Regions from separate parts of the Comamonas sp. GW821-FHT11H03 genome, predicted to be linked through region 3. Evidence: predicted binding sites of a transcription regulator. Region 3 holds the regulator's gene; each other region holds the start of a gene.
What was found. Region 3 encodes FNR, which switches genes on or off when oxygen is low (the NO sensors DNR and NnrR bind a similar motif). Its sites were predicted from a motif close to TTGATNNNNATCAA; they were not measured.
Positions count from the first base shown of each region.

Region 1: a site for FNR is predicted at 950-963, ahead of AC1RTQ_RS10140 (universal stress protein). Genes of this name have one in related genera too.
Region 2: a site for FNR is predicted at 1,237-1,250, ahead of AC1RTQ_RS15125 (PHA/PHB synthase family protein). Genes of this name have one in related genera too.

Region 1 covers NZ_JBXARF010000003.1:402,604-404,867, reverse strand. The annotation lists gene AC1RTQ_RS10150 (2OG-Fe dioxygenase family protein) at 1-217, shown strand, start outside; gene AC1RTQ_RS10145 (hypothetical protein) at 329-919, shown strand; gene AC1RTQ_RS10140 (universal stress protein) at 1,077-1,514, shown strand; gene AC1RTQ_RS10135 (bacteriohemerythrin) at 1,581-2,138, opposite strand; gene AC1RTQ_RS10130 (Bug family tripartite tricarboxylate transporter substrate binding protein) at 2,224-2,264, opposite strand, start outside.
Region 2 covers NZ_JBXARF010000006.1:183,413-185,676, reverse strand. The annotation lists gene AC1RTQ_RS15135 (hypothetical protein) at 1-555, opposite strand, end outside; gene AC1RTQ_RS15130 (type B 50S ribosomal protein L31) at 731-976, opposite strand; gene AC1RTQ_RS15125 (PHA/PHB synthase family protein) at 1,333-2,264, shown strand, end outside.
Region 3 covers NZ_JBXARF010000005.1:271,679-273,942, reverse strand. The annotation lists gene hemN (oxygen-independent coproporphyrinogen III oxidase) at 1-236, opposite strand, end outside; gene fnr (fumarate/nitrate reduction transcriptional regulator Fnr) at 504-1,226, shown strand; gene AC1RTQ_RS13670 (hypothetical protein) at 1,290-1,553, opposite strand; gene AC1RTQ_RS13665 (FixH family protein) at 1,811-2,116, opposite strand; gene ccoG (cytochrome c oxidase accessory protein CcoG) at 2,243-2,264, opposite strand, start outside.

The sequences.
Region 1 (2,264 bases), on a different contig from region 3:
GCGCAAGGGCGTCAAAGGGGGCGAGACCCGCGTGTTCGAAGCGACCGGCCCCAATGGCCAGCGCTTCACGTTGACCGAGCCCTGGTCCGTGATGCTGCTCGACGATGCGCGCATGATTCATGAGACCACGCCGATCCAGCCTGCCGAGCACGGTGGCGTGCGCGACACGCTGGTGCTGACCTATCGCCGCGGCAACTTCCAGGGGGCCGAGCTCTAGGAGTCGCAGGGCCAGGCCGCTTGAGCTGGATTGAGACGGACGGCTTGGTTCGAAAAATTTGGGCAAAACTGTAACGTGCTCAATGCATCAAAGTGACGCCCTCGACACTGCATGATGCAGGCTTGTTGCGGCGAAGCTTTCGCCTCCTCGCCTTTTCGAGTCTTCCTGGCATCCAACAAGCCACAACCGCTGGCCGACACCACGCCCCTGCCGGGCGTGTTTTTTTATATGAATCGCTTTTACGCCCTCAGTATTTCAGTGCTGACCGCTCTTGTCACCGTAGCGGCCTGCAAGCCTTCGCAAGACCGTCCGGCGCAGGCGGCCGACACCAAGGAGCCCACGATCTACTTTCGCAATGGCCTTGAGATTACCCTCGGCGATGCCTCGGTGCCGATTCGCGGCGTGGAGGAATGCCCTTATGGTCTGGCCGCGCCGGCCGGTGCCGTGGTCGAGCTCAATGATGCCAAGTGCATCCGGCTGTCGCACGATACCGAGCAGATCGTCGTGATGCTGGATATGCCGGGCGGCATCGTCCAGGAGGAATGGACCGTGCGCCGCGATGCGCCCAGCAAACCCCATGAGCCAGCCTTCAAGAATGTCTCGCTGTTGCGCCCGGACGGCACTCGCATCACGATTACCGACAAGTCCGACACTTTGCTGGACAAATGCTACGAATACCAGGCGGCCCATGTCTGCATCTGAGCCCGACCTCGGCCAGTGTGAATTTCAGGGTTGATTCATGTCAACACGCTGAGGCATGATGAAGGCAGACTCAACGCTATCTCAAGAGCGGCATCTGCCCCGGGCCTTTGGCTTGAGGTCCGTGTCGCCTGCAACCTGAAAGGAGAAACATATGTCCATGTTCAATCACATCCTGGTTCCGGTCGACGGCTCCAAGCCCTCCATGCTGGCTGCACGCAAGGCCGCTGAGCTCTCCAAGGTTTTCGGCAGCGCCGTGACGGCGGTGTATGTGGTCGATCCCTATCCTTTCACCGGCGTGGGCGCCGACTTTGCCTATGGCCAGTCGCAGTATCTGAGCGCGGCCACCGCCGAAGCCAACACCGCCCTGGATGCGGTCAAGGCCATCATGGATGAGGCGGGTGTGCCCGTGAAGACCCTGGTGGGTGAGGGTCATGCAGTGCATGAAGGCATTGTGCGCACCATGGAAAGCGTGGGCGCAGACCTTGTCGTCATGGGCTCGCAGGGGCGACGCGGCCTTGAGAAGCTGATGCTGGGCAGCGTCACCCAACGCGTGCTGGGCGCAGTCAAAATCCCGGTTCTTGTTGTGCGCGAGTAAGCGTAAGGCGGCTGCACACGAAGCAACGGCTCCTCAGGGAGCCGTTTTTCTTGTGGGTCAGAGTGCTCAGCGATTGAGCAGCCGGGCCAGCCAGCCCTTTTTCTTGCGCTGCAGTTCCAGCTCCTGAAGCACTTCGGCCTTGAGTTGTTCCTTCTGTGCAGCGTGTCCGCTCTCTTTGGTCATCATGCGCAGATAGACCTTGGCCGAGTCCACATAGCCATGGTCTTCGTTGCGGATGTGGTTGAACAGCCAGCGCGAGAGCATGCCGTGCAGCTCGGCGGCCACATCCTCGCCCGCATCGAAGCGGGTCTGCATCTCGATGACGCGACGCGTGAACAGCTCGTGCACTTTTTTGTGCGGGCCGGCGAACATATAGCCGGCGCTCTCGATCAGGCTTTCCTCGAAGACGAAGTGCGAGACGGTGTAGTCGATCATCTCGCCGATGACATCGCCCAGCCCTGCGCGATCTGGCGAGCTGCGCAACTCGTAGAGTCTGTTGATGTAATCGACGATGCGGCGGTGCTGCCTGTCAATCTCCGCAATCCCGGTGTCCAGCTCGGGGACCCAGACCAGCAATGCCATGATGTTCTCCAGAAATTCAGGGGTTTCCGAAGAAGTATTCACGAGCCTGTCATAGGCCGCATTGATGCAGATCAGGCCTATTCGCGCCTGGCAGGGCGGCGCCAATCCTGCGCGCCGCGTCGGGATGTCACTCGATCTTGGCGCCCGAGGACTCGACGACCTGCTTGG
Region 2 (2,264 bases), on a different contig from region 3:
AGCGGCAAAGAACAGCAGCGCCGTGCAGCCCAGCTGCGTGACATAGCTGGTGGTTTCATGCGAGAGCTGGGCCAGGCCCAGGCAGGCAACCAGTGCCAGCAAGGCTGCATCGGCCATGGCGCGGGCATAGTCGATGAGCTGGGCTTCCCCTCCAAAGGCAAAGGCCACGGGCTGCGCACCGGGCGTGCGTGCAAGGTAATAGGCTGCCCACCAGGCGGCGCCCAGGGTCACGACCAGCAAGGCGATGAAGGGCAGGCGCGCCGCCATTTCGGCGCCGAGCAGCCACTCGAATCCCTGCAAGGACAGGGCCCCCAGCCAGTAGGGCAGCAGACCGTCCATGCTGGGAGCCAGACCCGAGAGCTTGGGGGCCAGCCAGTCGGTCTTGCCCAGCGCCAGCTCGCGCATGTAGCCAAAGGCCTCCATGTCGTTGGAGCGCCAGGGGCCGCGCATGACAAAGCCGGGAATCACATAGGCCAGGCACAGCAAAAGCAGGGCCCAGCGCGGCAGGCGGCGTACAGCGCTTTGGGCAACGATGGCAGGTGTGGGCTGGTTCACGCAATCAATCCAGTAGCGGCTGTGCGAATTTGCACCGCCAGATCAGGCGAAAGCGCTTGGAGTCAAAGCGCTTGGTGCTCCGATGATAGGAGCATTGGAATTTCGTGGGGCGGCACCCAAAAAAGAAAAAGGCAGCACGGTTGCCCGGGCTGCCTTTTCAGCAAAAAAGTAAGAATTACTTCTTGCCGAAGCGGTTGCGGAACTTCTCCACGCGACCACCCATGTTGTCCACCGACTTTTGTGTGCCAGTGTAGAAGGGGTGCGATTCAGAAGTGGTATCCAGCTTGAACAGAGGGTACTCTTTACCTTCGAAGTTTTCGGTTTCCTTGGTGGAAACGCAAGAACGTGTCACGAACTTGAAGCCGTTGGACATGTCCACGAACAGAACTTCGCGGTAATTGGGGTGAATGCCTTCTTTCATGATCTTTCCTTTGGTCAAGTGCGGGAGCCGCACCAGCCTGTCCGGTGTACTTTCCGCATTAAAGCCCTCCATTATTGCACACAATGAGAAAACTGTGCCGCGCGCGTCAGTGGTCGGTGGCGTGCGTTCAGCTTGCAAATCATGGCCAATAGTTCCGGTGGCAGGCCTGATCCAGGCAAGGCAGCAGAGTTCTTTTAGCTGCAGCAGCCCGGTGTTCGGGGCCGGCTGCCGCATGCCGAAGCGCTTTCGGCTGCGCGAGCTTGATGTGGCTCAACCCCCGGCAGGTCGTGACTAGGCAACAACTTTTGCTGCGCATAAGATGTTGCGTTATTGCCATGCAGCAAAAAGGGGCCGCTATGGTTGACCGCAATGCCGAAGCTCAGTTCAGTTCCAGCCAGCAGCTTGATCAGGCTGTGCGCGCGATGTGGGCGCAGCAGTGGCTGTCGGTTTCCCCCGAGTCCCAATGGCAGGCCTGGATGGATTGGGCCGGCAACCTTGCCATCAGCCCGGCAAAGCGTCTGGATCTGGCAAGGCTGGCGCTGGAGGAATGGGTCAGGCTTTGCTATGGCGGGCCACAGACGCAGGAGGCGGAGCGTCTCTTTCAGGCTCCTGAATGGAAGCAATGGCCGTTCACGGTCATGAGTGCGGGCTTTGCCGCTCAGCAACGCTGGTGGCAGGCTGCCAGCCAAGGCGTTGCAGGTGTTGACAAACATCACGAGCGTCTGGTCGGGTTCTGGGGCAGGCAGTGGCTGGATATGCTTTCGCCCGCGAACTTTTTTGCCACGAACCCGATCGTTCTGGAGCGTACCGCCAAAGAGGGCGGTGCGAATCTGGCGCGTGGCTTCCAGTACCTGATGGAAGATGTGCATGCGCAGCTCACCAACAAGCCGCCTGCTGGCTGCGAGGAGTTTCAGGTGGGGCGCGATGTGGCCGTCACCGCTGGCAAGGTGGTGCTGCGCAACCAACTGATGGAGCTGATCCAGTACGCACCGACCACCGACAAGGTCCATCCCGAGCCGGTCTTGATCATGCCGGCCTGGATCATGAAGTACTACATCCTGGATCTTTCGCCACACAATTCGCTGATCAGGTATCTGGTCGATCAGGGGCATACGGTGTTCTGCGTCTCCTGGAAGAACCCCGATGCCGAAGATCGAGATCTGGGCATGGACGACTATGTCGAGCTGGGCTGGCGTGCTGCACTGGATGCCGTCACGGCCATCGTCCCGGGGCAGAAGGTGCATGCTGCAGGCTATTGTCTGGGCGGCACCTTGCTGGCCATTGCGGC
Region 3 (2,264 bases):
TTGGTCACGATCTTGTTGCAGGCGCAGTAATAGCAAAGCGACTCACAGAACGGCACATGCACATAAACGGACAGCGGCAAAGCGCGCGAGCCAGAATGCGTCTTGCGCTGCTTGAGTGCCAGTATGTAGTCGTCTGCACCAAAAGCCTCAACAAAACGGTCGGCTGTTGGGAACGATGTGTAGCGTGGGCCGGGGATATCAAAGCGGCTCAGCAACTCAGGCGTGACTGCGGTCATAACTGGGAGTTAGGGTGCGCCCACACTCTGCATGGAGCATATTTCAATGGAAATCAGATCCTGAAAATCATGCCCCAAATAGGCAAAAGCGCATGTTTTGGAACGAATACTGGCAATGTGCCCCAAGGCAATCATCCTGTCCTTGATGAAAATCAAGAGACCTCAAGGCAAGTGCTGCGACAATTTGATCCATCTCATCTTCAACCACGAGGTCAATGACCAGCGCGACTCTCCACTGTGTGTCTGTCTGCGCGGTAGCAAAAGCCCATGAATCTTCAGACCATCAAAGCATCCTGCTCCAACTGCAATCTGCGTGAACTGTGCATGCCCATGGGCCTGGACGATGAACAAATGGAGCGCATTGAAGAGGTTGTGGCCACGCGCCGCAAGATCAAGCGCGGTGGGCTGCTGTTTCGCAATGGCGAAGAGTTCACCTCTCTGTATGCCATTCGAACCGGCTTCTTCAAGACCAGCGTGGCGACCGAAGACGGTCGCGATCAGGTCACAGGCTTTCAGATGGCGGGCGAAATCATTGGTCTGGACGGTATCGTCAACGACCACCACACTTGTGATGCCGTGGCCCTGGAAGACGCCGAGGTCTGTGTCATGCCGTTTGACAAACTGGAGCAGCTCTCGCGCGAGGTCACGGCGCTGCAGAACCATGTGCACAAGGTCATGAGCCGCGAAATCGTGCGCGAGCATGGCGTGATGCTGCTGCTGGGCAGCATGCGTGCCGAAGAGCGCCTGGCGGCTTTTGTGTTGAACCTGGTCCAGCGTCTGTCGGCACGCGGCTTTTCCAAGTCGGAGCTGGTGCTGCGCATGACGCGCGAAGAAATCGGCAGTTACCTGGGCCTCAAGCTCGAGACCGTGAGCCGCACTTTCTCCAAATTTGCAGAGGAAGGCATTGTGGAAGTCAGGCAGCGCCACCTGCGCATTCTGGATACCGAGGCGCTCAAACGCATCGTCAACAGCCAGCAATGCCAGAGCTGAGCCGAGTCAGCAGACGCTCTCAAGACAAAGCCCGCGGACAGCGGGCTTTTTTATCTGGGCGAATTACTCGGGCAGAGGCTCGGAAACGATGCCTCCATTGAGATCGCTGACGGAGCGCCCCAGCATCACCGTCATCGCTCCTCCTATCAGGGTCACGACCCAGAAGGCAAAAAAGGCGACCGTATAGATGGCCTGGCGCGACCAGCCCAGGGGGGAACCAAGCCAGTGCAGATCCAGCGGGTCCACAAAGGCAAAAACCACCATCTCCATGATTGCCGCCGCCAGAAAGGCCGGCCAGACAATCCACATCCAGCGTCGAGCATCCATCCTGATTCTCCTTGGGCTGTGGGCTTGACCATATTTTGCACAAAGGTGATGACCGCTCACGCAGGACTGCGGGCATGCACCATGGCGGGAAACCCTGAATCACTCTCTTTTCAGTAGCACCTTGCGCCATCCGGATAATGAAAAACCATTTACTTCTGCATCAACGTTAGACGGAGCATGCGCAACATGCTCTGATTTTGATATTGGCAACAAAAAAGGCCGCAAAAGCGACCTTGGCGGAGCAAGCACCGGAGCGCTCAGCGATCCAGAGGATGGTCCTTGACTGGAGTGGCCGCATGATTGCGGCCGGTGACTGCAGGGGCCATGCTTTTTTCACTTTCGCTCAGGCGTTGGTTGATTTCAATGCCATGGCGGTAGTAGTCAGGGTCAATCACGGGATCGGGCCTGCTCAGTGCGATGTATGCGGTGACAAAGCCGGCAATCACCACGATCACCGGGCCGGCGATGATGAGCCAGACATGGGCAAACTTCCACCAGGACTTGCCGTCCTCGGGGTGGGTGATCCTGGCCGTTTGCGAGACCTTGGCTTGTGCTGCCGACATGATGAAACCTCTTTACAAAATTCTGGCCACCCAGGCACATAGGGCAAGGTGGCATGGATTGTTGCCGATTGGCTGTGTCCTTGTCCGGCCTCCGTGATGGCTCACGAAGACCGGCAATACATGGCATTAACGCGGCACCAGGAACACC